2 regions of the Actinopolyspora sp. BKK2 genome follow, and region 2 is predicted to be linked to the other one. Evidence: riboswitches for the same ligand, from Rfam matches in the RefSeq annotation. Region 2 holds a riboswitch; the other holds the start of a gene.
What was found. Region 2 has a riboswitch for S-adenosylmethionine ahead of thrC (threonine synthase). Riboswitches for the same ligand answer to the same signal wherever they lie in the genome.
Positions count from the first base shown of each region.

Region 1 (14,256 bases), on a different contig from region 2:
GGGCGGCCCAGCCGCGGATGGAGGACGTGGCCGATCTGGACGTGGCCGAGCGCTCCTACCCGATCCTGACGGGCGACTACTCCGCGGAGCAGGCGAGCTGGGAGTCCGAGCCGATCCCGGTCGGCAGGCCGTTGAGCAAGCCGACCCCGCTGTTCGGCAAGCTCGATCCCGAACTGGCCGAGACCGGTCCGGACTGGGCCCCGCTCCGCACCGATTGAGGTTTGCCGTTCTCCCCCGGCTCAGGTGGTTGCGTGGCGGAACCTCTCGCGGGCTCTCGCTGCGGGTGTCCCGACATCGGGTAGCGACCTGCACAACGTCTCCGGCCGTCCTCGCGAGAGCACCACGGGAGAACCCGCGGCGGCGCGAGCTGCTCGGGGCGTGTTCCGGCGCTCGCCGCGTCGGGAGCACTACGCCAGCCGTCGACGCACCGGCACCGGTACGGACCCGGTGAACGGCGCGGTCGTCTCCGTTCCGATGAACGTCTGCGAGGGGAAAGCGAAGTGAGCAAGGGCGACAAGCGAACACCGCCTCCGGCTCCGGAACCGCTTTCGGTTCCGGTGGTCGACGCGCACACCCATCTCGACGCCTGCGGTGCCTCGAGCGCCGAGGACGTCCACGGCATGGTGGACCGCGCCGAGGCCGCCGGGATCGGCCGCGTGGTGACGGTCGCCGACGATCTCGACTCGGCGCGCTGGACCGTGGAGGCCGCCCACTGGGACGAACGCGTCCACTCGGCCGTGGCGCTGCACCCGACCCGGGCGAAGGACTTCGGCGAGACCGAGCGGGAGACGTTGCGGGAGCTCGCGCGCGATCCGCGCGTGGTCGCGGTGGGGGAGACCGGGCTGGACTACTACTGGGACTTCTCCCCGCCCGAACCGCAGCAGGAGGCCTTCCGGTGGCACATCGGGCTGGCCAAGGAGACGGGCAAGCCGTTGATGATCCACGACCGGGACGCGCACGAGGACATCGTGCGCATCCTGGACGAGGAGGGCGCTCCCGAGACGGTGATCTTCCACTGCTTCTCCGGCGACGCCGAGTTCGCCCGCCGGTGCGTCGACGCGGGCTACGTCCTGTCCTTCGCCGGGACCGCGACGTTCCGCAATGCGAACGCGCGGGGACTCCGGGAGGCGGCGGCCTCGGTTCCGGCCGGGCAGATGCTGGTGGAGACGGACGCTCCGTTCCTCGCGCCGCACCCCTTCCGCGGACGTCCCAACGAACCGTACTGCGTGAATTACACCGTTCGTGACCTTGCCGAACTGCGCGGGGAGTCGGTCGAGGAACTGGCAGTGGCCGTGTCTACCACCGCCGAACGAGTGTTCCAACTCGATCGTGTAGTGGGTTCCTGAGTACTGATCACGCTTCGCAGGCAAAGAGGATCAGGTGCGAGCGCGTCGAGTTGCGCCGTGGCAGTGTGCTCCTACCGTCCATTGTGGAAGCCGGGATGGAGAGCCGACCGGGACGAGGGGTGGGCCGATCATCGCAGCGTACGGAGTTGTGATCGGCTGGGCATCCTCTCGGGAACCGCGCCGTCGCACTGGCTGACGACGGACGGCTCTCCGCGACCGGAAGCGCGGCGGAGAGGTTGCCATGACAACTCGGAGTGTCCTTCGCATCGTGATCGTCCTCGTGGCGGTGTCGACCACGGCCGCACCGGCCGCTGCCGTCGCCGAGCACCGGGAGAGCACCGGGGTGTGGGAACGACTGGCTCGATGCGAGTCCGGCGGCAACTGGCACATCAACACCGGGAACGGTTACTACGGGGGACTGCAGTTCATGCGCAGTACCTGGCGGGCCTACGGCGGCGAGCACTACGCCCACTACCCGCACCACGCCTCCAAGGGCGAGCAGATCGCCGTGGCGCGGAAGCTCCGCGCGGCTCACGGGGATTACGGGGCCTGGCCCGCGTGCGCCCGCGAGCTGGGGCTGCCGCGGTGACGATCGCTCGTGCTCGCGGAGACGGCATCGTCCGAAGGTGCGAAAAAGTATTATCAAAACAATCGAACCGGTCACGCTTGGTGTCGAGATCTGCGCGTAATGGGACGTGAAATCGGATCGGTTCCCGCGGTCTTGCCCGATCGGGTGAGTGTTTCCGATACCACTTGCGCAGGGGTGCCGATTTTCGGTCCGGTAACTCGGATCACAACGATTTCGTTGTCCTTGGCAGCACGCAGATCATCACGCTAGAGTCTCGAACTCGTAAACCGATGACGACGGTCATGGATTACGCCCGCAGTCTTCGCCGGTGTACGTCGGGGTAGTTCCGCTGGCGCGGTCCGGGTCGAAAGTGGACGCGGAAGCGGCAGTGGACTATGGCGGCGCTGGCTACGGGAGTCGGATACGGACACGAAGCACGAAGGTTGCGTGCCCGCCGGGGGGATCAGGACGTTGATTCGACGTGCCGGACCAACCCGCCCGGGTGCGCCTTCCCGCCTTCGGGAGGTAACGACCCTGTGAACGAACGCGGCTATTTCGGTCGGAACGCTTCGATCGACCACCACTCCGCCCACTGGGGTGACTCGCTCGACGGAACCGACTGGTTCACCCCCGCTGTCGCGCCCGAGACGCGCACCGCCGTCGGTGTGCTGGACCGCCCAGAGGAGCAGACCCGAACCCACCAGCCCTATCCGGCTCAGGAGGATCACCCGAGCATGCCCTCGGGGACCCTCAGCATCACCCCCGAGGACGTTTACGCGGTGCTCGGCCCCGACGTCGAGGACCTGATGGCCGACGCCGACCTCGACGTCGACGAGCTCATCCAGCTGCTCAACGCCGAGACGACGGTCATGCCCCCGCTCTCGCTGCCCGAGACGCTGGGAGCCGAGGAGAGCCTCGAGGAACCGTCCCCGGAAGTCGCCGAGGCGATCAGCACCTGGAAGCGCCGTTTCCTCAAGAGCGCGGTGGCCGCCGTCGTGCTCTCCATCGGAGGTACCGGTGGTGCCGCCGCCGCGATGGACAAGTCCGTCACCCTCGAGGTCGACGGCCAGGAGCACCAGGTCAGCACCTACGAGTCGACCGTGGGCGAGGTGCTCGAGGACGAGGGCATCGAGGTCGACAAGCACGACGCGCTGAGCCCGTCGCTCGACTCCAAGATCTCGCAGGGCGACACCATCACCCTCGATCAGGGCCGGAAGATCGAGCTCACCGTCGACGGCGAGACCCGCGAGGAGTGGGTCCGCTCGGTGACCGTCGGACAGGCGCTCCGGCAGCTCGGCGTCCCCACGGACGGTTCCTGGGTGTCGGCCAAGCGGACCATGCAGGTCCCGGAGGACGGCATGAACTTGGAGGTCAAGACCTCCAAGTCGATCAGTGTCGTCGACGGCGGCGAGGAGCCGCGCCAGCTGACCACCACGGCGGTGACCGTTGACGAGCTGCTGCGCCAGCAGGGCATCAAGGTCGACGGCGACGACGAGGTCACCCCGGGCGGGAACAAGAAGATCACCGACGGTGCCGAGGTGCGGATCGACCGCACCAGCACCTCCACGATCAACGTCCGCGAGCCGATCGAGCCCCCGGTCAAGGAGATCGTGGACGACACGATGCTCAAGGGCGAGCGCAAGGTCGAGAAGCAGGGGCAGGCCGGCGAGAAGATCGTCTTCTTCCGCGTGACCAAGCACAACGGCGACGAGGTCAAGCGCGAGTCCATCGACGAGCGCGTGGCCAAGGAGGCCGAGCCGAAGGTCGTCCGGGTCGGCGGCAAGGAGCCCCCGAACAGCGGTGTCTGGGACAAGCTGGCCCAGTGCGAGTCCGGCGGCAACTGGCACATCAACACCGGCAACGGCTACTACGGCGGCATCCAGTTCGACAAGTCGACCTGGAACGCCTACGGCGGCGATCAGTACGCCGCCTATCCCCACCAGGCGACGCGGGAGCAGCAGATCGCGATCGCGAGCAAGGTCCGCGACGAGCGCGGGGGCTACGGCGCCTGGCCGTCCTGCGCGTCGCAGCTCGGCCTGACCTGATCCCCGCCCGGAGCGGGAGCGAATCCGCTCGTGAAGCGTTCCGGGCCCGGGCGGTGCCTCTCCGCCCGGGCCCGTTCTCGTTCCCGCCGAGCCGGCTGGGTGGTCACCGCTTCGGCGGGTGGACGGACTCGATGACGAAGCCGCTCCGCGGACGAGCGGGCACGCGGCGCAGGGAGATCGTCAGGTCCTGCTCCGGAACCTCGTACTCCAGTCGGGCCAAGCGGGGGACGAGAGCCCGCAGCAGCGCGCGGGTCGCGTCCTCGCCCGGGCACCGGTGCGAGGTGTCCGGATCACCGCCTCCCTGGGGAACCAGCTCGTCGCGGTCGACCGGGCGGTCGAGGAAGCGTCGCGGATCGAACGCGTAGGGGTCCTTCCACAGCGCGGGGTCGTGGTTCTGCCCGTACAGGTCGAGCAGCACGAGGGTGCCCGCCGGGATCGGTTCGCCGTGCCAGCTCAGGTCCCGCACCGCTCTGCCGCCGACGAACGGTGCGAACGGGTAGAAGCGGCGGACCTCCTGGACGAAGCCCTCGGTGCGGGCGGGATCGTCCGCGCCCAGCGGCTCCCGGTGGGCGGGCCAGCGGTGCAGCGCGTGCGCGGCGAACGTGAGGAACCAGCACACGGCGACGGTGGGCCGGATGACGTTGAGCAGCTCCACCGCGGCGACGCGGGGGCTCAGCGCTGTTCCGTCGGAGTCGTGGTGCCGAGCGACCACGTCGACGGCGGAGTTCCGCGGCACGGTTCTCCTGCCCGAGCGCACGTCCTCGATCAGGCGTGCCAGCCGGTCCTGCTGACGTCTGCGGGCCGACCGGGCTCGCCAGTGGCGCGGGCCGCCGGTGGCGAACCCGTCGACCAGGGAGACCAGGTCGTGGGCGGTGGGGCGCACCTCGTCGTCGCTCAGCGGGATGCCCGCCCAGCGGCAGACCCCTCGGGTGAGCACGCTGCTCGCCTCGTCGAACAGCACCACCCGCGGGCGGTCCCTCCAGGAGGAGCTCTCCTCGTCCCACGCGGCGGTGACGGCCTCGACGAGCTCGTTCGTGCTGCCCGCCTCGCGCACCAGGGAGCCGAAGATCGCTCTGCGCGTGCGGTGGGCGGGTCCGTCGAGGGTGTGCACGGCTTCGTGGCCGAACAGCGTGCTCAGCACCGGCTCCGGCACGGCCGTGCTCCTGCTCACGTTCTGCTCGTCGTAGAACAGGCGCACCGCCTCGGGGCCGCGCAGACCCACCGCGTGCTGCCCCAGCAGCCGGGTGCGGACGAGGGGGCCTGCCGCGTTGTTCCAGCGGGAGGGCAACCAGGCGTAGCCCTCGGTGAGCACGGCCGGCGTGCTGTCGGTGATGGGAACACGAGGTGACTTCATGCGAGCGCACTGCCCGCTGCCGATCGTGCTGAAACGCGCGTCGGGCGAATGTCGGCGGATGGGATGACGCGCTGCCCGCGAGCGAACCCGCGCGAGCCGGGCCGAGACGGCCCTACTAGGTTCGGTCGGGTGGAGCAGCGACCGCAGGCAGCGCGGCTGCTCGGCCCCGCCGAGGTGCGCGGACTGGCCGAGCAGCTCGGACTGCGTCCGACCAAGAAGCTGGGTCAGAACTTCGTGCACGACCCGAACACGGTGCGCCGCATCGTCGACACCTCCGAGGTGGGACCCGAGGACGTGGTTCTCGAGGTCGGTCCGGGGATCGGCTCGCTGACCCTCGCGCTGCTCTCCGCGGCCGGCTCGGTGACCGCGGTGGAGGTGGATTCCGCGCTGGCGGAACGGTTGCCCGGCACCGTGGCCGAGCACGCCCCCGCCCTGGTCGACAACCTGCGGGTGCTGTGCGCCGACGCCCTGCGGTTGACGGCGGAGGAGGCCTCCGCGGGGAACGGCCCTCCCACGGCGCTGGTCGCCAACCTGCCGTACAACGTGGCCGTTCCCGTGGTGCTGCACCTGCTCGCGGAGCTGCCGAGCCTGCGGCACGGTCTGGTCATGGTCCAGTCCGAGGTCGCCGACCGGATGGCCGCCGGACCGGGCGGTCGCAGTTACGGCGCGCCGAGCGCGAAGTCGGCGTGGTTCGCCTCCGTGCGGCGCGCCGGGGCGGTGTCCCGCAACGTTTTCTGGCCGGTGCCGAACGTGGATTCCGGCCTGGTCGCTTTCACCAGGCGCGAGCCTCCTTCGGAGGTGCCGCGCGATCGCGTTTTCGCCGTGGTGGAGGCCGCGTTCGCGCAGCGCCGCAAGACCCTCCGCTCGGCGCTGGCCGGGTGGGCCGGTTCGCCCGCGCGGGCGGAGGAACTGCTGCGGGCCGCCGGGATCGATCCCGCCGCGCGGGGGGAGCAGCTGTCCATAGCCGAGTTCGCCTCCGTCGCGGCTGCCGCTGAACAGCGCTAGTCGGTCGGTCCGCCCGTCCCGGGCGCGCTGCCGGGGCGTTCGGCGTCACGCTCCGCTGTTGGGGCGGCCCGCTGCGCGGGTGGGGACTCCACCGGGGTGCACGACCACTCTCGTGGGATTTCGCTGCGCGAGGGCATGTACGCGCGGTCGTGTTCCCGGCCTCGGCTCACTCCGCTGTGTGAGTGATGAATGCGACAAACAGCGGAAAGTGACTGACATCAACTTGCATTCGCGGTCTTCGATGATGTCTACTCTCGTGCGGAGTCCATCCTGAGCGGCTGAGAGATCTGGCTCGAAGACGCCGCAGCAACCACCCGGAGCGGGCAGGTGCTACAGCCAGGAACGATGGAGTTGATTTGTCTCTAAGTTCCACCGCCACCGCGAGGGCGCAGCCCGTGGCAACCCGCCTCGGCTTGACGGAGCGCCGTGTCGTCGACCTCGAGCGTCGTACTACGACCGCCTGTCGGCGCCGCGCCTGAATCCCCGTACTGGCCCCTGGTTCCCTCCCCAAACCGGCTGCGTGCGATGAAGCACGTCCTCACGCCGGGGTGAGCTGAAGCGGAGTTCGATCGTGATCACTGTCGAAAACCTGAGCAAGTCCTTCACCCAGAACAACACCCGTGTAACCGCGCTCGACGACGTGAGCCTCGAAGTCCCGGACGGCACCGTCTGCGGGGTCGTCGGAACCAGTGGTGCGGGCAAGTCCACCCTGGCGCGCTGCATCTCGCTGCTGGAGAAGCCGGACAGCGGAGCCATCCGGGTGGACGGCACGGACCTGGCCTCCCTGGACGGCAGCAGGCTCCGTGCGGCTCGGCGCCAGATCGGGGTCGTCCCCCAGGGGGACTCGCTGCTGCGGCAGCGCACCGCGGCGGGCAACGTCGCCCTCCCGCTCGAGTCGGCCAAGGTGCCCGCGGCGCAACGGCGCAGCAGGGTGGCCGAGCTGCTGGACCTCGTGGGACTGAGCGACAAGGCCTCGGTCTACCCCGATCACCTCTCCGGGGGGCAGCGTCAACGAGTCGCCGTCGCCCGCGCGCTGGCGGCGAAGCCCTCGGTGCTGCTGGCCGACGAGCCCACCTCCGCGCTGGACCCCAGCACCACGGACTCGGTGTTGACGGTGCTGGACCGCGCTCGCTCCGAGCTGGGGGTGACCGTGCTGGTCGTCACCCACGACATGGCCGTGGTGCGGCGCATCGCCGACGACGTCGCGGTGCTGGAGGAGGGCAGCGTGGTCGAGCACGGCAAGGTGCTGGACCTCGTTTCCGAGCCGGGCAGTCGGATCGGTTCCACGCTGCTGCCCGAGACCGACCAGGCGGAGCTGGTTCGCTCGCCCAGCGGGGAGCACGACGTGACCGCCGAGGTCGTGCTGGTCGGTTTCGCGGCCGTGGGCGCTCTGCTGCCGGAGGCCTCGAGCCGGTTCGGGGTGGAACTGTCCATTCTCGGCGGTGGATTGACGCGGCTCGGGGACACACCGGTCGCCAAGTTCCGTATCGGGCTGTCCGGTGAACGTTCCGAGTCCGCGCTGAAGTGGATGATCGAGCGCGATGCGCACGTGCGCCGCGCTCCCGTGAGCGTTGATGGAGTTGCCGCGTGACTGAAGTGACCCCCTGGTCGGAGGTCTTCGAACTGGCACGTCCCGCGACGATCGAGACCATCTACATGGTGCTGGTTTCGACGTTGATCGGCGTGCTGGGCGGATTACCGCTGGGTGTGTGGCTGCACCTGACCTCACCGGCCGGGTTGAGCCCCATGCCCGTGTTGCACCGGATCATCAGCGCTGTCGTGGACGTGGTCCGCTCGGTCCCGTTCGTGGTGCTGCTTGTGGTGGTCGCCTCGCTCAGCAGGCTGCTGGTCGGAAGCGCCATCGGAAGCACCGCCACGATCGTGCCGCTGTCCATCGCGGCGATCCCGTTCTTCGCGCGGCTGGCCTCGAACGCGCTGCGCGAAGTGGACTCCACAGTGGTGGAGGCCGCGGTCACCACCGGAGCGGGCAAACCGCGGATCGTGTGGACCGTCCTGCTGAGCGAGGCCCGTTCGGCGCTGGTCAGCGCGGTCGGAGTGACCATGCTGGCCCTGATCGGCTACGCCGCCATGGCCGGAGCCATCGGCGGCGGCGGACTGGGTTCCATGGCGATCCAGAACGGGTACTACGCCTACGACGACAGAGTGCTGTACACCTCCGTTGTCCTGCTCGGCGTGCTGGCCTGGGGGATGCAGCTGCTCACCGACTGGGTGACCAAGCTCGTCGACCGGCGTCGGTCCCTGGCCAACGTCTGACCGACAGCGGGCCGCTGGGAGCTCTCCCGGCCCGCGACCACGAAGAACTTCCCGTCCGATGGGGCCCGCGCGTGCCTCGTGAAGCGCCCGCGGGGCCTCCGCTCGAGCGAGCGGTGGTGCTCGCGCGCCACCGGAAACGAATCCCGAAGGGATGAACATGCGTACCAGAAGAGTTCTTGCCTCCTTGATCGCCGTGTGCGGGCTGGCGCTGGCCGGCTGCTCGGGCGGTACGGCGGCGCAGGACGACCCGAACGCGGCGATCAAGGTCGGTGTCACGCCCCAGCCGCACGGCGAGATCCTGGAGTACGTCAAGAACAACCTCGCCGAGGACGAGGGCGTCAAGATCGAGCTCCAGCGGTTCAGCGACTACAACCGGCCGAACGCCGCTGTGGCCAACGGTTCGCTGGACGCCAACTACTACCAGCACAAGCCCTTCCTGAGGGAGTACAAGTCCGAGCGCGGCGGCGACCTGCACTGGGTCGGTGGCGTGCACCTCGAGCCGCTGGGGATCTACTCCGACAAGCACGACTCGGTGCAGGACATTCCGGAGGGAGCCTCCCTGGCGATCCCCAACGACCCGAGCAACAGGGGGCGTGCGCTGAACCTGCTCCAGGAGCAGGGGCTGCTCAAGCTCAAGGAGGGCGCCGAGCAGGAGGCCGAGGTCCGCGACATCGCCGAGAACCCGAAGAACCTCGAGATAAGGACGCTGAAGGCCGCGCAGCTCCCGCGCACCCTGGGTGACGTGCAGGCCGCCGTGATCAACGGCAACTACGCGCTCAAGGCGAACCTCGACGACCCGCTGGCCCTCGAGTCCACCGAGAACAACCCGTACGTCAACGGTGTCGTCACCAACTCGCAGATGCAGGACGACCCGCGGGTCAACAAGCTCGTCGAGATGCTGCAGTCCCAGCAGGTGAAGGACTTCATCAAGCGCGAGTACGGAGGCAAGTCGGTCATTCCGGCCAGCTGATCTGCCGGTTGACCTCGGTCGATCCCGGACGGGCGCGAGCGCACACGACTCGCTTGCCAGCTCGCGCGCCACGGGCTGTTTCGAACACGTACCCTGGGAGTCGTGCTGTCCGTGGTACCTACCCCGATCACCGTCCGGGTTCCGGCCAAGTTGAACCTGCACCTCTCGGTCGGCGACAGTCGCTCGGACGGTTACCACGAGTTGGTGACCGTTTTCCAGGCGCTGTCGCTGATCGACGAGGTCACGATACGGGCCTCCGACGAGCCCGGTCTCGAAGTGCACGGAGAAGGCGCCGACTCCACGCCGACCGGTGCGGACAACCTGGCCTGGCGGGCGGTCGGTGAGCTCGCCCGCGCCAGTGGTCGCGACCCCGAGGACCCGGGGGTGCGGATCTCGCTGAACAAGGGCATCCCCGTGGCGGGCGGGATGGGCGGCGGCAGTTCCGACGCTGCCGCCACGCTGCTCGCGTTGAACTCGCTGTGGCGGCTGGAGATGGGACGCGACGAGCTCGCCGAGGTCGCAGGTGCGCTCGGCAGCGACGTCCCCTTCGCCCTGCAGGGAGGCACCGCGCTGGGCACCGGGCGCGGTGAACGTCTGGTGCCGGTGCTGGCCAGGCACACCTACCACTGGGTGATCGCGCTCCACGAGGACGGGCTGCGCACCCCGGAGGTCTACGGGGAGCTGGACCGGCTGCGCCGCAACTCGGGCAGCCGGGTGGGTGACGTCGAACCGGTGCTGGAGGCGCTGGCCTCCGGGGACCCGCGGGAGCTCGCGCTGCTGCTCGGAAACGATCTGCAGGCCGCGGCGGTCTCGTTGCGCCCGGTGCTTCGGCGCACCCTGCGGGCCGGTGTGGACGCGGGAGCCCTCGCCGGGATCGTCTCCGGATCGGGTCCGACCTGCGCTTTCCTGTGCACGGACGCGGACGAGGCGGTCCGGGTGGCCGCGGAGCTCTCCGGGGCAGGGGTGTGCCGGACGGTACGTGTGGCTCAGGGACCGGTGCCGGGGGCGCGGTTGGTCGGCGACGAGCGAACCGACCGACCCACCCCACCACAGGTCCACGCTTGAAATGCGCGGTCCCGCCGGGACCGCTCACCGCCTTTTGTGGCGCATTCGCCGTAGTAAACGGAGAGACTCACCCCCGATGGCCAACCTGATCAACCTGGAGTCGGTCGAGAAGAGCTACGGCGTCCGGCCGCTGCTGGACGGCGTTTCGCTCGGTGTGACCGAAACCGACCGCATCGGGGTCGTCGGCCTCAACGGTGGGGGCAAGACGACCCTGCTCGAAGTGCTGACCGGCCTCGAAGAACCCGACGCCGGACGTGTCAGCCAGGCGCGCGACCTGCGCAGCGCTGTCGTCACCCAGCGCACCGACCTGCCCGAGGACGCGACGGTGCGCAACGCCGTGCTCGACCCGCGGGGATTCACCGAGGAGTACGAGTGGGCCGCCGACCCCAGGGTGCGTTCGATACTCAACGGGCTCGGCATGACCAGCCTGGGGCTGGAGACGAAGGCCACCGAGCTGTCCGGGGGCGAACGGCGCAGGGTCGCGCTGGCGGCGGCGCTGGTGCGCGAGCTCGACGTCCTCGTGCTGGACGAGCCGACCAACCACCTGGACATCGAAGGGGTGCGCTGGCTGGCCGACCACCTGCTGGCACGTCGCTGCGCGCTGGTGATCGTCACCCACGACCGCTGGTTCCTCGACGCGGTCTGCAACCGCACCTGGGAAGTCGTCGACGGCAAGGTGGAGCAGTACGAGGGCGGCTACGCCGACTGGGTCTACGCCCGGGCGGAGCGGGCCAGGCTCGCGCAGCAGGCCGAGGAGAAGCGCCGCAACCTGGCCCGCAAGGAGCTGGCCTGGCTGCAGCGCGGGGCGAAGGCCCGCACCTCCAAACCGAAGTTCCGGGTGGAGGCGGCCGAGTCCCTGATCGCCGACGTCCCGGAACCCAGGGACACCGTGGAACTGGTCTCCTTCGCCAAGCGGAGGCTGGGCAAGACCGTCATCGAGCTGGAGGACGTCGACCTCGCGGTGGACGACCGCAAGCTGCTGGACGACGTGACCTGGCGGCTCGGACCGGGGGACCGCGTCGGCGTGGTCGGCGTGAACGGTTCGGGCAAGACGACCCTGCTGCGCCTGCTGGCGGGCGAGCGGGAACCGGACTCCGGCAAGCGGGTCGAGGGCAAAACGGTCCGGCTGGCCCACCTGACCCAGGAGCTGCACGATCTGCCCGGCCAGTGGCGCGTGCTCGAGGCGATCGAGGACGTCGCCTCCCACGTGCAGCTCGGCAAGTACGAGCTGAGCGCCTCGCAGCTGGGTGAGCGGTTCGGCTTCGGCAAGGGCAGGCAGTGGACGAGGGTCGGTGATCTCTCCGGCGGGGAGCGGCGCAGGCTCCAGCTGGCCAGGTTGCTGATGGGTGAGCCCAACGTGCTGGTGCTGGACGAGCCGACCAACGACCTCGACATCGACACCCTGCAGCAGCTGGAGGACCTGCTGGACGGCTGGCCGGGTACCCTGGTCGTCGTCTCGCACGATCGCTACCTGATCGAACGCGTCTGCGACCACGTGGTCGCGCTGTTCGGGGACGGCGGTATCACCCACCTGCCCGGCGGCATCGACGAGTACCTGCAGCACCGGCAGTCGCTGCTGGAGTCCGGCGACCAGAACCTCGGCAAGCAGGCGCAGCAGCAGGAGAGCAAGTCCGGCAAGGGATCATCCGGCCGGTCCGGCTCGGAGGAGCGGGCCGCGCGCAAGGAGATGTCGCGGGTGGAGCGCCAACTGGACAAGCTCTCCGATCGGGAGCAGAACCTGCACACCGAGCTGGCCGAGGCCGCGAACGATCCGGACCAGCTGCAGAAGCTGAACTCCCAGTTGCAGCAGCTGCGCGAGCAGAAGGACGAGCTCGAGAACAGGTGGATGGAGCTCGCCGAGCAGCTGAGCTGATACCGCTGAGCTGATACCGGTTCTGCGCTGCTTCGCCGGGTTCGCGCGGGTTCCGGCCGGAGCCCCGACCGGAGGCGTCGCACCGCTGAACCCCCCCGGGCGCGTCTCGGCCCGGTCTCCTCGGCGCGCGAGGAGACCGGGCCGACTCACGACGTGCCGGGATTCAGAGGACGTCGATTTCGGCGGGGATGCCGAGAACGTGACCCACCGTCTCCTGGCTGTTCTCGGTGGCCAGCTCGATCGGGTTCTGCAGCTGGTACTGCGCGCCCTGCGGCGGGAAGTTGTCGAGCTTGCCGAGCATCTCGGCCGGGTTCTTCGTGGTCAGGACGAGGGGTTCCTGCGGCGCTGAGCGCGGGGCCACCCGCTCCCGCAGTCCCTCGGGCGGGTTCTCGATCGTGATGTTCAAGTCGAGGAACACGGTCTGCTCGAACTTCGGCGGGAACTTCTGGCTCATGGTCAGCGAAGCCTTCGGCGTGGAGCTCTGCTCGACGTGGACCTCCCCGAGACCCTGCTGGGCAGCGGTGGCCTGCCGCGGGGCGGAGCTGTGGTCCGGGGAAATCGAGTGCGCCGTCAGATTCCGGACATCGATGGCGGTGGTCGATCCGGGAACCACCGGGGGAGTGCCCTCCATGATCACCGTTCCCGTCAGCGGAATCGCGAAGTTCTGGTTGCCCAGCTCGAGTTCCATTCCGGACGAGCTGAAGGCCAGTTTCTCGACGCCCTGCTGCGAGCTCGGCTCCGCTGCGCGCGGGGACTCCGCCGGGGAGGACTCCGGAGTCGTGGCCAGCGCCGCGGGCGTCGCCGGTGCGACGGTCAGGGCGAGCACACCGGTCACGCCGACGACGGCGCGGCGAAGCATACGACGATTCCGCAACACGATTGCTCCTCGCATTCTGGTCCGAGCGGTGCTTGGGACAACCAGAATGCTGGTGAGGAGACCGCGCCCCCTACAAGAAGTGATCCACTATCGAGGACCACCGTCATTCTTTCCAGCCACCGACGGCTACTCGTCGGAACCGGAAACCGCACCGTTCGAGCCACGGCGCTGCGGTGCACCGCGCTGCGGTTCCCGTCGTGGAGGCCGAGCAGCGGAACGGAGACCCCTCGGTCAGTGGAACTCGTTCTGCGCCGCTTCCAGACCCTTCTGCGCCAGCGCGGTCACCGCGTCCGCGCAGCGGTCGACGAAGAACCCCAGTTCGGAGCGCTCGGCGCGGGAGAAGTCGCGCAGCACGTAGTCGGCCGGATCCATCCGGCCCGGCGGGCGGTCCACGCCGAAACGCACCCGCAGGTAGTCGCGGGTGCCGAGGGACTTGCTGATCGAGCGCAGACCGTTGTGCCCGTTCTCGCCGCCACCGCGCTTGAGCCGCACGGTGCCGTAGGCCAGGTCCAGCTCGTCGTGGATCACGATCACCGACTCGGGCGGGACCTTGTAGAAGCGGGCGGCCCCGGCGACGGGACCACCGGACAGGTTCATCAGCGAACGGGACTTCGCCAGCGCCGCGCGAGTGCCGTCGAGCCTGCCCTCGGCGACGTCGGCCCCGGACTTGTGCCGCTTGAACTTGCCGCCGATGCGCTCGGCCAGCTCGTCGGCCACCAGGAAACCCACGTTGTGCCGGTTGCCCGCGTAGCGCGGTCCCGGATTGCCCAGCCCCACGATCAGGGCGAGCTGGTCGGAGCCTTCACTGCCCGGTGTAGTCACGAGAACCTCGGATTCGTACTTGCCGAGAGCGCGGCCGCGCGGGTCCACCCGCGCGGC
Region 1 is NZ_JAANTE010000002.1:664,264-678,519, forward strand. Features, by position in the region: gene metG (methionine--tRNA ligase) at 1-218, shown strand, start outside; gene G9Q41_RS06895 (TatD family hydrolase) at 501-1,346, shown strand; gene G9Q41_RS06900 (transglycosylase family protein) at 1,588-1,935, shown strand; gene G9Q41_RS21815 (resuscitation-promoting factor) at 2,451-3,959, shown strand; gene G9Q41_RS06910 (cytochrome P450) at 4,063-5,313, opposite strand; gene rsmA (16S rRNA (adenine(1518)-N(6)/adenine(1519)-N(6))-dimethyltransferase RsmA) at 5,443-6,318, shown strand; SAM riboswitch class I at 6,581-6,670, shown strand; gene G9Q41_RS06920 (methionine ABC transporter ATP-binding protein) at 6,890-7,909, shown strand; gene G9Q41_RS06925 (ABC transporter permease subunit) at 7,906-8,592, shown strand; gene G9Q41_RS06930 (MetQ/NlpA family ABC transporter substrate-binding protein) at 8,750-9,562, shown strand; gene G9Q41_RS06935 (4-(cytidine 5'-diphospho)-2-C-methyl-D-erythritol kinase) at 9,674-10,627, shown strand; gene G9Q41_RS06940 (ABC-F family ATP-binding cassette domain-containing protein) at 10,704-12,500, shown strand; gene G9Q41_RS06945 (hypothetical protein) at 12,664-13,377, opposite strand; gene pth (aminoacyl-tRNA hydrolase) at 13,609-14,199, opposite strand.
Region 1: another riboswitch for S-adenosylmethionine. It lies ahead of G9Q41_RS06920 (methionine ABC transporter ATP-binding protein); the one in region 2 lies ahead of thrC (threonine synthase).

Region 2 (14,256 bases):
TAGCGGTGCTCGTTGAGGGTGCCGCCGAGGCCGCCCTCCGCTGAGGCCCCGTTGTCGCCGAGGATGTAGACGAACAGGGTGTTGTCCAGCTCCCCCTGCTCCTCCAGGGCGTCCACGAAACGACCGATCTGGTCGTCGGTGTGCTCGGCGAAACCGGCGTACAGCTCCATCAGCGAGGCCGCCGACTCGCGCTCGGCATCGGAGAGCTCGTCCCAGTGCGGGACTCCCTCCGCCCACGGCGCCAGCTCGGTGTCCGGCGGCACGACCCCCAGCTCCTTCTGCCGCTGCAGGGTGATCTCGCGCTGCCGGTCCCAGCCGTGGTCGAAGGCCCCGCGGTACTTGTCCCGGTACTCCTTCGGGACGTGGTACGGGGCGTGGGTGGCGCCGAACGGCAGGTAGGCGAAGAACGGGTTGTCGGGTTTGAGCGACTTCTGGTCCTTGACCCAGTCGATCGCGCGGTCCACGAGGTCCTCGGAGAGGTGGTAGCCGTCCTCCGGCCTGCGCGAGGGCTCCACCGGGGTGGTCCCGTCGAACAGCACCGGGTACCAGTGGTTCATCTCCGCGCACAGGAAGCCGTAGAACTTCTCGAAGCCCTCACCCGTGGGCCAGCGGTCGAACGGCCCCGCCGCGCTCACGTCCCGCGCCGGGGTCTGGTGCCACTTCCCGAAGGCGCCGGTGTTGTAACCGTTGCCCGCCAGGATCTGCCCGATCGTCCCCGCGCTCAGGGGGCGTGTCCCGTCGTAGCCCGGCGCGGCGCTGGCCATCTCGGTCGTCACGCCCATCCCCACGGAATGGTGGTTGCGCCCGGTCAGCAGGGACTGCCTGGTGGGAGAGCAGACGGCTGTGACGTGGAAACGCGTGTAGCGCAGTCCCCCCTCGGCGAGCCGCTCCGCCGTGGGCATCTCGCACGGACCGCCGAAGGCGCTCGGAGCTCCGAAACCCATGTCGTCCAGCAGCACGACGACCACGTTCGGTGCGCCTTCGGGGGCGCTCACCTGCTCCGGAGGGGTGAACGGCGGGTCCTGCGAGTGGATGTCCAATGAGGTGGGATCCTGCCGGGTCTTTCCCGAGATCGGCAGACGTGTGCGCGACGTCTCCGCGTCTCCCATGTTCGACCTCCTGCACTGGGTGGATTGCGACAGCATGCGATCCGGACCGTTCAAACCGGAAAAACCACGGTCGTCAAAAAAAGATCGCCTTTGATCGTTCGACGCTTTGCCCCGCGGCGCGACAACGGACTCGGACAATTAATCGCCGACCCCTGTCGTTATTCGACGGGCATACTATCCGACAGCGGAACGAACGCAACCCCCATCGCGACCGACCCCCTCCTCGAGATCGACCTCAAAATCGAAAACGGCAAACTCCATCCCCAGCGCAGAGACCACACGGGAACACTTCAGACGATTTTTGAATTAACCCCATAGATAGTTTCTATATGGGTACCGCAAACCACAGGGAAGAGAAAGGACACACTGCTCGCGCCCCGCGCAACGGACCGAGGACCGGCCGCCCGAACACGAAGGGTGTCGGACGCAAATCAGTATGTGCACGATTCACGGGCGGAAATGCCCCGCGAACGAGTCGCGTCCACCGGAACGGATCCGGTGGACGCGCTCCGCGAAAGGCCTTCCCCGCGGCAGCGCGGAGGTGGGCCCGGGGTCAGGACTCCACGCGGATCTCCGGCTCGTGGCGCACCGGGAAGTTGACCGAATTCGCGATGAAGCACCGGCGGTGCGCCTGCTCGTGCGCCCTCGACGCGGTCTCCCGCATCGACTCGTCCCGCACGGTCACGACCGGACGCAGCACCACCTCGGTGAACCGCCCCCCTCCGGAAGCTTGCTCGACCATGGTGCCCGTGGCGGAGTCGCGGTAGTCGGTGACCACCGCCCCGGAGGAGGCGCAGATGCCCAGGTACCAGAGCATGTGGCACTCCGCGAGCGCGGCGACCAGCAGCTCCTCCGGGTTCATCAGTCCCGGATCACCCAGGAAGGCCGGATCGGCGGAGCCGTGCAGCACCGGCTTGCCCGTCACCTCGACGACGTGCTCGCGACCGTAGGAGCGGTACGTCTCGGTACCGCTGCCCCGGTTGCCCGTCCACCGCACCGCGGTGGTGTACTCGTGCTCCTCGGACATCGCTCTCCCGTCTCGTGCTCGGTGTCGACGGCTACGGGAGACGATTCAACTACGCACCCCGGACACTCGGCGACACGAACGCACCGGAACGCGGATGCCCGTCAGCGAGCCACCGGCGGAGCGGGCTTCGCCCCGCTGGAGCGCTCACTCGCGCGTGCCGGGCGCACCCGGAGGGCGCGAGTGGCCGCGCCGCGCGGCAGCGGGGCACGTGGAGCCGATCACTGCCGCACGCGCCCCGCGACGACCTCGCGGAGACTTTCAGCGGCGGGCCTTACTTCTTGCCCTTGGAGGAGTCGTCCTTGGCCGAATCGTCCGTGGACAGCGCGGCCACGAAGGCCTCCTGCGGGACCTCGACGCGACCGACCGTCTTCATCTTCTTCTTGCCTTCCTTCTGCTTTTCCAGCAGCTTGCGCTTACGGCTGATGTCACCGCCGTAGCACTTGGCGAGGACGTCCTTGCGCATGGCGCGGATCGTCTCGCGGGCTATGATCCGCGAGCCCACTGCGGCCTGGACCGGCACCTCGAACTGCTGGCGCGGGATCAGCTCGCGCAGCTTCGAGGCCATCCGCGCACCGTAGGAGTAGGCGTTGTCCTTGTGCACGATCGCGCTGAACGCGTCCACGGGCTCGTGCTGCAGCAGGATGTCCACCTTGACCAGATCCGAGGCCTGCGTACCGGACTCCTCGTAGTCCATGGAGGCGTAGCCGCGCGTGCGCGACTTGAGGTGGTCGAAGAAGTCGAACACGATCTCGCCCAGCGGCATGGTGTAGCGCAGCTCGACGCGGCTCTCGGAGAGGTAGTCCATGCTGTCGAGCTGCCCGCGCCTGCTCTGGCACAGCTCCATGATCGCGCCGACGAACTCGGACGGAGCGATCACGGTGCACTTGGCGATCGGCTCGCGCACCTCCTGGACCTTGTTCTCGGGCCAGTCGGAGGGGTTGGTGACCTCGACCTCGGTGCCGTCCTGCAACGTGACGTTGTAGACCACGTTCGGGGCGGTGGAGATGAGGTTCAGGTTGTACTCGCGCTCCAGCCGCGCCCTGGTGATCTCCAGGTGCAGCAGCCCGAGGAAACCGCAGCGGAAACCGAAGCCGAGCGCTCCCGACGTCTCCGGCTCGTAGGTCAGCGCGGCGTCGTTGAGCAGCAGCTTGTCCAGCGCGTCCCGCAGGACCGGGTAGTCGGAGCCCTCGATCGGGTAGAGCCCGGCGTAAACCATGGGGATCGGGTCCCGGTAGCCGGGCAGCGCCTGCTCGGCCCCGTTCTTCGCGAAGGTGACCGTGTCCCCGACCCTGGACTGGCGGACGTCCTTGACCCCGGTGATCAGGTAGCCGACCTCGCCGACCCCGAGTCCCTCGGAGGGCTTCTGGTCCGGCGATATGACCCCCACTTCCAACAGCTCGTGGGTGGCCCCGGTCGACATCATCCGGATCTTCTCCCGCGGGGTGATCTTGCCGTCGACCACCCGGATGTAGGTGATCACGCCCCGGTAGGTGTCGTAGACCGAGTCGAAGATCATCGCACGCGCGGGCGCGTCCTGCTCGCCGACCGGCGGGGGGACGTTGACCACCACCGCGTCGAGCACCTCGGCCACGCCCTCACCGCTCTTGGCCGAGACCCGCAGCACGTCGGACTCCGCGCAGCCGATGATGTGGGCGAGCTCCGCGGCGTAGTAGTCCGGCTCCGCGGAGGGGAGGTCGATCTTGTTGAGCACGGGGATGATCTCCAGGTCGTGCTCCATGGCCAGGTAGAGGTTGGCCAGGGTCTGCGCCTCGATGCCCTGGGACGCGTCGACCAGCAGGATGGCGCCCTCGCACGCGGCCAGGGAGCGGCTGACCTCGTAGGTGAAGTCGACGTGCCCCGGCGTGTCGATCAGGTGCAGCACGTAGTCCTCGTTGTCGAGCTGCCACGGCAGCCGCACGTTCTGCGACTTGATCGTGATGCCGCGCTCGCGCTCCAGGTCCATCCGGTCCAGGTACTGGTCCCGATACGCGCGCTCGTCGAGCACCTCGGTGAGCTGCAGCACCCGGTCGGCCAGTGTCGACTTGCCGTGGTCGATGTGGGCGATGATGCAGAAGTTCCTGATGCGTTCAGGAGACGTGAAGGTCGTGTCTGCGAAGGTGCTCACTGAAGTCTTCCTCGCGGGATGTCGACTCGCGTACGGGCAGGGATTTGCTTCCATCGTCCCACGAAAGTCGTGGATGTCCGATGCCAGCTCCGGGACCGGGGTGCTGCGCGGACCGCTGCCTCCCCGGCAACGGCGGTCTCGCGCGAGACGGTACGCCGGAGCGCGGGAGGGCGGAAGCGCTCACTGCTGCCGCACGTCGGCGCGCAGCGGATGCTCGGGGGGCACCTCGACGAGCACGATCCGCATCCCGTCCGGGTCCGCGACGGTTCCCTCGATCAGCCCCCAGGGTTGGCGTGCGGGCTCGGACAGCACCTCGACTCCGCGCTCGCGCAGCTGCCGAACGCTCTCGGCTGCGTCCCGCACCTGCAACCACAGCATCTGGTCGGGACTCGGACCGGTGCTGCCGCTGCCGGAAATCTCCAGCAGCCCCTGCCCGAGGAAGAACACCGTTCCCCCGGGGAACTCGCGGTGGACGGCCAGGCCGAGCACGTCGCGGTAGAACCGCACCGAACGATCGTGGTCTCCGGGCCGCAGAATCATCCTGCTGCTGAGAACGTCCATGCCCCCGTCCTACCCGATCGCGGACGGCTCCGCCGAACGGTCGCGGCGCTCACGGGCGCTCCATCAGGCCGGGCCCAGCCTCGGCAGGAGCTGTGGTGCGTCCCGTCGACGGCTCGTTCGGCCGGCTTCCCCGCCACTCCCGTGGGCAACTGGGATCACCCGACGGTTCGGGATTGATCACCTACCGAAAAAGTGATATCACTATGATGTCTACAAGACATCGGTTTCGACTCCGAGGAGGATCGATGAGCGCGGACGGTTCCGCCACCCGACCACCGGACCCCGCATCCGAGGCCACCGTCTCGATGCCCGACCCCGAGATCCGCGAGTACGCGGCACGGGAACGCGCCCCCGGACTGCCGATGCTCGGGCTGGGACTGCTCGCGCTGTTCGGCGGCATCGCGCTGGTGACCATCGGGGGTGCCACGTCGACGTGGTGGCTGCTGGCGATCGGGATCGTCGTCGTAATCGGAGGACTGCTGGTCCTGATCGGGCTGGTGGCCGTCTCCCCGGGAGAGGCGCGGGTGCTGCAGTTCCTCGGCCGCTACACCGGGACGCTGCGTCCGGCCGGGTTGCAGTGGGTCAATCCGCTGACCACGCGCAGGCCCATCTCCACACGGATCCGCAATCACGAGACCAACGTGATGAAGGTCAACGACGCCGACGGCAGCCCGATCGAGATCGCCGCGGTCGTCGTGTGGCAAGTCGCCGACACCGCGCAGGCGTCGTTCACGGTCGACGACTTCGTCGAGTTCGTGCAGACCCAGACCGAAACTGCGGTGCGGCACATCGCCACCAGCTACTCCTATGACAGTGCGGGCTCGGAGAACCTCTCGCTGCGGGAGAACGCGTCCGAGATAACCGCCAAGCTGTCCGTCGAAGTCGCCGAAAGGGTCCGCCCCGCTGGGGTGGAGGTCGTGGAGTCCCGCCTCACTCACCTGGCCTACGCTCCGGAGATCGCGCAGTCGATGCTGCAGCGCCAACAGGCAGAGGCGGTCGTGGCCGCGCGGGAGCGGATCGTGCAAGGCGCGGTCGGGATGGTGGAGTCCGCTCTCCGCGATCTCTCCGAACAGGAGGTCGTCGAGCTCGATGAGGAGCGCAAGGCAGCCATGGTCAGCAACCTGCTGGTGGTGCTGTGCGGCGACAACGCGGCGCAACCGGTGGTCAACACCAGCTCGTTGTATCACTGAGGTGTTCCGTGGCATCCCGCAAGAGCTTCCTGCTGCGGTTGGACCCGACCGTTCACGACGCGCTCGCGCGCTGGGCAGGTGACGAACTGCGCAGCACCAACGCGCAGATCGAGTTCCTGCTGCGCCGCGCGCTCGAGGACGCGGGGCGGCTACCGAGCAACGCCGGGTCCCAGCCCCGCCGGGGACGGCCGGCCAAGCACGACGAGCAGCCGCGCGAGCACGGCGGCTGACCTCCTCGAACCGGACACGGCTGCCGTATTCGGGATTGCTACCATGGCCAACCGCACCGCGCGGCGTTTCCGACATGGAGGAAGGCCGTCCGCCGCACCCTCGTCTTCGCACGAGGGCAGCACGGGGACGGCGCCGTTCGAGCGCGGTCGCGACACTCCGGTCGATCAGAAAGAGGCGTAACAGTGGCCAACATCAAGTCCTCCAAGAAGCGTGTCCTGATCAACGAGCGCAACCGCCGTCGCAACAAGTCCGTCAAGACCACGGTCAAGACCGCGATGCGCAAGTTCCGCGAGGCCGCTGCCGCCGGCGACAGGGAGAAGGCCGTCGAGCTGGAGCGGGCCGCCACGCGCGAGTTGGACAAGGCCGCCAAGAAGGGCGTCATCCACCGCAACCAGGCCGCCAACAAGAAGTCCTCGATGGCTCGCCAGCTCAACCAGCTCTGACGATCCGGTCCGACCGGGCGGTTCACTTCCGCGTCGAGTCGAGGGGGTCGAGTCGAGGGGACTGTCGAACCACGTCAACGACGACTCCGCGCGGTGAAACCGGCTCGGCTCAAGAGATCGCGCGGATCGGCTCGGTACTCGTCCGATCCGCGCGGGGCACTGCAGCGGCACCCCGCGAAAGCGGTGGAGACCGCGGGCCCCTCCGGCGCTGCCGGAGGGGCCCTTCTCGCTCCGGGGGACTTGATTCCGGCAGTGCCCGGCGACTCACCCCGAGCGCAGCTCGATCAGCTCCAGCACGGCCCTTTCCAGGGCGTACTCGGCATCCGCGGCCTGCCCCTTCACCTGAGCGTTGAGCGAGGCCACCAGCCCCATCGCCTTGGTGACCCCCTGCCTGTTCCAGCCCCGGGCCTGTGACTGGGCCTTCTTGACCTTCCAGGCCGGCATGCCGAGCTCGCGCGCCAACCGGTACTGGTCACCCCCGCCCGCACTGGCCACCCGGCCGATGGTCCGCACCGCGTCGGCCAGCGCGTCGGCGATCAGCACGTGCGCCACCCCGAGCTGCAGCGCCCAGCGCAGCGCTTCCAACGCCCCGGCCCGGTCCCCCATCACCGCCTTCTCCGCGACGACGAAACCGGTCACCTCGGCCTTGCCCTGGTGGTAGCGCCGCACGGCCGCCTCGTCCACCCTGCCGTCGGTGTCGGCGATCAGCTGGGACACCGAGGAGGCCAGCTCCCTGAGGTCGTTGCCGACCGTCTCTAGCAGCGCGCTCACCGCCGGGGGGTCGATGCGCCCCCCGCACCTGCTCGCCTCGGCCCGGACGAACGCCTCGCGCTCGGAGTGGCGGGTCAGCTTCGCGCACTCGGTCACGGTGGCCCCCATGTCGCGCAGCGCCTTGGGCAGCTCCTTGGCCTGCTTGGCACGGCCACCGCCGTTGTGCAGCACGAGCAGGACCACCCCCTCCGCCGGTTGGCGCGCCAGGGACAGCAGCGCCTCGGCGATCTCCTTGCCCGCCTCCTGAGCGCCTTCCAGCGCGACGACGCGGCTCTCGGCGAACAGCGAGGGGCTGAGCATCTCGTCGAGCTCGGGAGGCGTGAGGTCACTCACCTTGGCGCGCCGCAACTCGGTCCCCGGATCGGCCCGGCGAGCCGCGGCCAACGTATCGGAAACGGCGCGTTCCACCAGCAGTTCCTCCTCGCCGAGAACGAGGTGCAACTGAGCCGGCGCTGCTGCGTCCGGAGGATTCATGCCCCCCATTCTGACACCGGTCCACCCCGTCAACCCCGTCCCGGATGCTGGGTCGCAGTGGTCGCATGGCGGGCGTATGGCGTAACGTCGCCCGCACAACTTGGATAGCTCATCCAGAGGGGCAGAGGGACCGGCCCTGCGAAGCCCCGGCAACCAGCGTCGGCTGTCGTGATCACGAACGCGAGGCAGTCGGCGAAAACGGTGCCAATTCCGACCCCGCCAGCGGGACAGATGAGGGGAGAGGACCTCGCGATGACAGCTGCCGCCCAGACACAGACCGATGCGGCGAATCGGAAGCTCGATCTCGGACCGGCCGCGGAGCTCGTTTCCAAGGAAGAGGGGCACCGGCAACCCCTGGCGCCCGAGTTCGTCTGCCTGGAGGACTTCTCTCCGCTCGAGGTCACCTACGACTTCGGCCGAGTACGCCGCGAGGACATCGAAGCGGGTCCCAATTCGATCTGGCGGTACAAGAACCTGCTGCCCGTCCCGTCCGACGTGGAGCAGCACCCGAACACCGACCCCGGCTGCACGCGGCTCATCCGCGCGGACGCGCTGGCCGAGGCGCTCGGTGTGAAGCGGATCTGGGTCAAGGACGACACGGGCAACCCGACCCACTCCTTCAAGGACAGGGTGGTCGCCGTCGCGCTGGCCGCCGCTCGCGAGTTCGGGTTCAAGGTGCTCGCCTGTCCGTCCACGGGCAACCTCGCCAACGCGGTGGGCGCGGCCGCCGCCAGGGCCGGGTGGGACTCGGTGGTGCTGGTCCCCTCCTCGCTCGAGCGGGCGAAGGTGCTCATGACCGCCGTGTACGACGGCTCGCTGCTGTCCGTGGACGGCAACTACGACGACGTGAACAGGCTCGCCACGGAGCTGGCGGGTGAGCACGAGGACTGGGCGTTCGTCAACGTCAACGTCCGCCCCTACTACTCGGAAGGCTCCAAGACCCTCGCCTTCGAGGTCGCCGAGCAGCTCGGATGGCGACTGCCCGAGCAGGTCGTCGTCCCGATCGCCTCCGGCTCGCAGCTGACCAAGGTCGACAAGGGCTTCCGCGAGCTCGGCGAGGTCGGGCTGGTCGAACCGACCCCGTACCGGCTCTTCGGCGCCCAGGCATCCGGGTGCTCCCCGGTGGCCAACGCCTACAAGGGCGAGCAGGACGTGGTCCAGCCGGTCCGCCCGGACACCATCGCGCGTTCGCTGGCCATCGGCGCCCCGGCCGACGGCCCGTACGTGCTGGACACCGTCCGCCGCACCAACGGTGCCGTGGAGGACGTGAGCGACGAGGAGGTCATCGAGGGCATCAGGTTGCTGGCCCGCACGGAGGGCATCTTCGCCGAGACGGCCGGAGGCGTGACCGTCGCTACCGCGAAGAAGCTGATCGAGGCGGGGCAGATCGACCCCGACTCCGAGACGGTGCTGATGATCACCGGTGACGGCCTCAAGACGATGGACTCCCTGCAGGAGCACATCGGCCCGAAGGCCACCGTGGAGCCGAACACGGAGGCCGTGGACCGGGCGCTGAACGGCTGAACGGCTCGTTCTCCCCGGCGCTGCCCGGGCATCGGGGCAGCGCTCGGGAACGGGTTCGCGACGAGCGCGGCGCGGGTGGGAGCGAGCTGCTCGCTCCCACCCGTCCGTCGCAGGCGGCCCTCTCCCCGCGACCTGCCGGCGAGTCACTCCTCGGGACGAAGGGGATTGCCGGAGCCGACCACGCGCAACCTCCCCGGATCGCCCAGTACTGCGATGTCGCCGCGGTGATCGGTTCGCCGCACGAGCGCTCCGGAGCTCCGCAGCGTCGCGACGATCGCCGCGCTCGGATGCCCGTAGTCGTTCCCGTGCCCGACGCTGATCAGCGCCAGCTCGGGCGAGACCGCGCGCAGGAACTCCTCGCTGGTGTAGCGCGAGCCGTGGTGCGGGACCTTCAACACCTCCGCGCGCAGTCGCTCGCCGCTTCCGAGCAGTCTTCGCTGGGCGGCCAGCTCGATGTCGCCGGTCAACAGCACCCTTCCGGCCGGGGTGGTGGCCTTCAGCACGGTCGAGGCGTCGTTGATCCGCTCCCCGGCCGCACGGCATCCATCCGCTGCCGGGGCGAGCACCTCTAGCACGAGCCCGGGCCAGCCCAGCCGCTGCCCCGCGGCCAGGCGCACCTCGCGCGCACCCGCCTCCGCGATCCGCGCTCGCACCCCGGTTCCGCGCCACGCTCCGCGGCAGGCCCCGCCCAGGGCGACCCGTCCGAGCCGCCTGCCGTCGGCCACCCCGGCGATCCCGGCGAAGTGGTCCGCGTGCGGGTGGGTGAGCACCAGCAGCGGCACCCGCTCGACACCCAGCCGATCGAGGCACTCACCGACCAGCGCGGCGCTCGGCCCCGTGTCCACGACCACTGCGGTGTCGCGCACCCCCGTCGCCAGCACCAGGGCGTCCCCCTGCCCGACGTCGCAGGCCACCAGGCTCCAGCTCCCGCCCGGTGGCCAGGGCGGGCGGACAGCCGCGGGCACGATCAGCATCACCACGAGCGCGAGGCAGGCCCCGAGCACCGTCCACCGCCGCGTGGCGCGAAAGCGCGCTCCGAGGAGCACGAGCCCCGCGCAAGCGGCCAGCAGCACGGCCCCGAACACCCCGGCGGGCAGCGGAACCGTGGCCAGCGGAACGTCGGCGGCCCTCCTGGCGACGAGCAGTATCCACTCCAGCTCCGGAGCGGCTGCCCACACGAGCAGCTCGCCCAGCCGGGGGATTCCGGCGGCCAGCGTGGCGGCCACGCCGAGCACCGTGGCCGGAGCCACCACCGGCTCGGCCAGGATGTTGGCCAGCACCCCCACGAGGCTGAACTCGCCGGACAGGGCCACGACCACCGGTCCGGTCGCCAGCTGGGCCGCTGCGGGCACGGCCAGGGCTTCCGCGAGCCCGCGCGGGACTCCCCGCCCGCGCAGGGCCGTCGACCAGCCGGGGGCGATCAGCACCAGCGCCGCCGTCGCGGTGACCGACAGCGCGAATCCCGGCCTGATCGCGAGTTCGGGGTCGACGAGCAGCAGCACGATCACGCTCGCCGCCAGGGCGGGCAGCGTGGCACGCCCGCGCCCCAGCACGAGGGCGAGCAGCCCGATTCCACCCATCACGGCGGCGCGCAGCACGCTCGGCTCGCCTCCGGCGAGGACCACGAACCCGAGCAGCGCGCAGCCCGCGCCCGCGGCCGCCAGCGGGCGCGGGGCCCGCACGAGGCGCAGCAGCGCCAGCGCGGCACCGCAGACGATCGCCAGGTTGGCTCCGGAGACGGCCGTGAGATGGGTCAGCCCCGCCTTCCGGAACTCCTCGCGGACCGTGGCGGGCAGGGCGCCGGTGTCGCCGATCACGAGCCCGGGGAGCAGCCCCGCCGCCTCGGAACCGAGGACCCGCGAGCAGACTTCCCGCAGTCCGGCTCTGAGACCTTCGGCCACCCGCTGGACGGGCGGGGCCGCCCGCAACTCCTCCGGCGGCTGGTGCACCACCAGCACGGCCGCGAGCAGCCCGGCCCCGTGCGGCGGCACCACCACCGCCGTGGTGCGCACTCTCCGCCCCGGAAGCGAGTCCTCCCAGGAGGAGGTGGGCACCAGCAGCAGTGCTCTCCCACCGATTGGGTGCCACTCGCCCCCTTTTCGGAGGGCGCGCAGCTCGGCGCGGACCACGGAGCGCTCCCCGGCTCCCCGACCGCTGGCCGGGTCCGCGTCCGTCGGCCGGGGGCGTCGGGTGAGCTCGACGCGGACCCCGACGCTCTCCCCGTGCAGCTCGGCGGCGCGCAGTTCGTGGGTTTCCACGTGGTGCAGCCTGGGCACCAGGCAGAAGGCCGTGGCCGCCCCCAGCACCACCAGCACGACCGCGCCGTTGACCCGGCGGCCGCGGAGGAAAGCCAGCGCCACGGTGGCGAGACAGCCAGCGCAGGACACCCCGGAGGCCACCTGCCAGCCGGTGTACAGGCAGACCAGCGTCACCGCCCAGGTCCCCGCAGCGGCGGGCACCAGCCGCATGTCCGCGGAGGGCGGGGTCGCCTTCCCCGCGTTCGACGCGGTCGCCACCGCCCTCGTGGTCACACGCGGACCAGATCGCGCAGGCGGGCCAGGGTGGCCGGGCCTATTCCGTCCACCTCGCTCAACTGCTCCACGGAGTCGAATTCCCCGTGCTCCGAGCGCCACCGCAGGATGGCCCCTGCCGTCACGGGCCCCACCCCGGGCAGTTCCTTCAGTCCTTCCTCCTCCGCGGCGTTGAGATCCAACGTCTCGGAGGAGGCCGAGTCCGCCCCGCTCCCGCCGGATCGTTCCGCTCCCTCGGGAGGCTCGATCCCCACGTAGAGCTGCTCCCCGTCGGAGAGCTCGCGGGCCAGGTTGAGCGCCAGCGTGTCGCTGCCCGCGCGCGGGCCGCCCGCGGCGCGCAGCGCGTCGGCCACGCGCGCCCCCGCCTCCAGGGTGACCAGCCCCGGTTCGCGAACCTTGCCCACCACGCTGATCACCAGCTGCTCGGGCGGGGACGTGGTGGTGCTCGCGGCCCGCTCCACGGTGGGCAGCGCGCGGGAGGGCACCGGGGTGCCGCTCCCACCGGAGTTCCAGGTGACCGCGAAGACCGCGCAGCCGAGCACCGCGACGGCCACCACGCCGAAGCACCCGGCGCGTCCCGGGTCGGGCAGCGCTCCGAGCAGGGACCGGGGCAGCCGCTCCCGCAGCCACCGCGGAAGCGGAATCCGCCGTTCCCGCGCGTTCTCCTCCGCGGAGGATTCGGAGGAATCCGCCGGGTGCACGTCCTCCGCTCGGTCCATCAGCTCCCGCAGGCGTTCCCGCGCGGGCGAGCTCCCCTCGGTGGCCGCGTCCTCTCCGGTGGCCCGCGTTTCGGAACTCCGCGGCGGGAAGAGATCGGACATGTTTCCGAAGCTAGCCCGTTCACGGGGCGCTCAGAACACCGCGAGCAACGTCCTGTGCACAGTTCGAGGCGTTGTGGACGAACCGAAGCCGGGAAGCCGCGCGGGGCGGATCACGCGTCCGGCGCGCCCTGCTCGCCCGGCAGCACGACGACCCCGACCGCCCCCGGGCCCACGTGCGCGCCGACGGTGGGGCCGATCTCGGAAATCACGCAGTCCGAGCAGGCGGGCAGGCGGGCGAGCACCGACCGGGCCAGCGCCTCGGCGCGTCGGGGCGCCGCCAGGTGGTGCACGGCCAGCGCGACCGGTTCCGAGCCGACCGGATCGGGCAACGCCCCGACCGCGAGCTCCTCCAGCCTGCTCAGGGCCCGTCCCGTCGTCCGGACCTTCTCGGTCGCCTCGATCAGCCCTGCGCGCACCCGCAGCAGCGGCTTCACCGCCAGCGCGGTCCCCAGCAGCGCCGCCCCGACGCCGATCCTGCCGCCCCGGCGCAGGTACTCCATCGTCTGCACCGAGAACAGCACGGTGGCGCGCCGCGCGGTCCGCTCCGCCGCGGCGGCCACTTCCGGCAGCGAAGCTCCCCGCGCGGCGCGAGCAGCCGCGGCCAGCGCGGCGAAGCCGAGTCCCATCGCTGCGGAACGCGAGTCGAGCACCCGGATCCTGTCCGGGTCCACCTCGCGAGCGGCCACCCGGGCGGCGTCGCAGGTGCCGGACAACTCCCCGGACAGGTGAATCGAGAGGACCCCGTCCGCACCCGCGCTCAGCGCGTCCCGGTAGACCCGGACGAACTCGGGCACGGTGGCCCCGGAAGTCGTCACCCGCCGCCCCGTCTCCAGGGCGGCGGTCAGCTCATCCGGGGTGAACACCGTCTCGGGCCTGGAGTCGGCCTCGTCCAGCCGCACGTGCAGCGGGACCACGCGCAGCCCGTGCGAACCGGCTCGCTCGGGCGGGATGTAGGCGGTGGAGTCCGTGACGACGGATACGGTCACGGGGCGGCCTCTCCGGCGGGGAGAGCGGAGGGTCTCGCCTCGGGGAGGTCCGCCGGTTCCGACGGCTCGTTCATTCGGGCAGTCCGCCGTTGTAGGTCAGCAGGCGCCAGCCCTGACGTCCAACGGCGTTGTGCGTCAGCACCGCCCACCTGCAGTTGCCCACGCCGCCCAGGCTCGGCCACATGTCGGTCGGCCACTCCAGCAGCCGGGCGGTCAGCGCCGTTATCAACCCGCCGTGCGCGCACACCAGGGCGGTTCCCCCGCAGGCCTCGTCGAGCTCCCGCACCACCTCGTGGGCGCGCTCGGCGACCTCGACCCTGGACTCACCGCCCGGTGGAGCCCAGGTCGGCTGGGCACGCCAGGTCCCCATCTGACCGGGCCAGCCGTTCTCCACCTCGGCCCCGCTGAGTCCCTGCCACTGGCCGACGTGGGTCTCCCGCAGCCGCTTGTCCAGCCGCACTTC
Region 2 is NZ_JAANTE010000007.1:122,941-137,196, reverse strand. Features, by position in the region: gene G9Q41_RS15715 (arylsulfatase) at 1-1,109, opposite strand, end outside; gene G9Q41_RS15710 (OsmC family protein) at 1,663-2,136, opposite strand; gene lepA (translation elongation factor 4) at 2,408-4,261, opposite strand; gene G9Q41_RS15700 (VOC family protein) at 4,442-4,822, opposite strand; gene G9Q41_RS15695 (SPFH domain-containing protein) at 5,068-6,012, shown strand; gene G9Q41_RS15690 (hypothetical protein) at 6,021-6,242, shown strand; gene rpsT (30S ribosomal protein S20) at 6,426-6,686, shown strand; gene holA (DNA polymerase III subunit delta) at 6,951-7,931, opposite strand; SAM riboswitch class I at 8,038-8,169, shown strand; gene thrC (threonine synthase) at 8,184-9,455, shown strand; gene G9Q41_RS15670 (ComEC/Rec2 family competence protein) at 9,599-11,971, opposite strand; gene G9Q41_RS15665 (helix-hairpin-helix domain-containing protein) at 11,983-12,807, opposite strand; gene G9Q41_RS15660 (DegV family protein) at 12,918-13,793, opposite strand; gene G9Q41_RS15655 (histidine phosphatase family protein) at 13,864-14,256, opposite strand, start outside.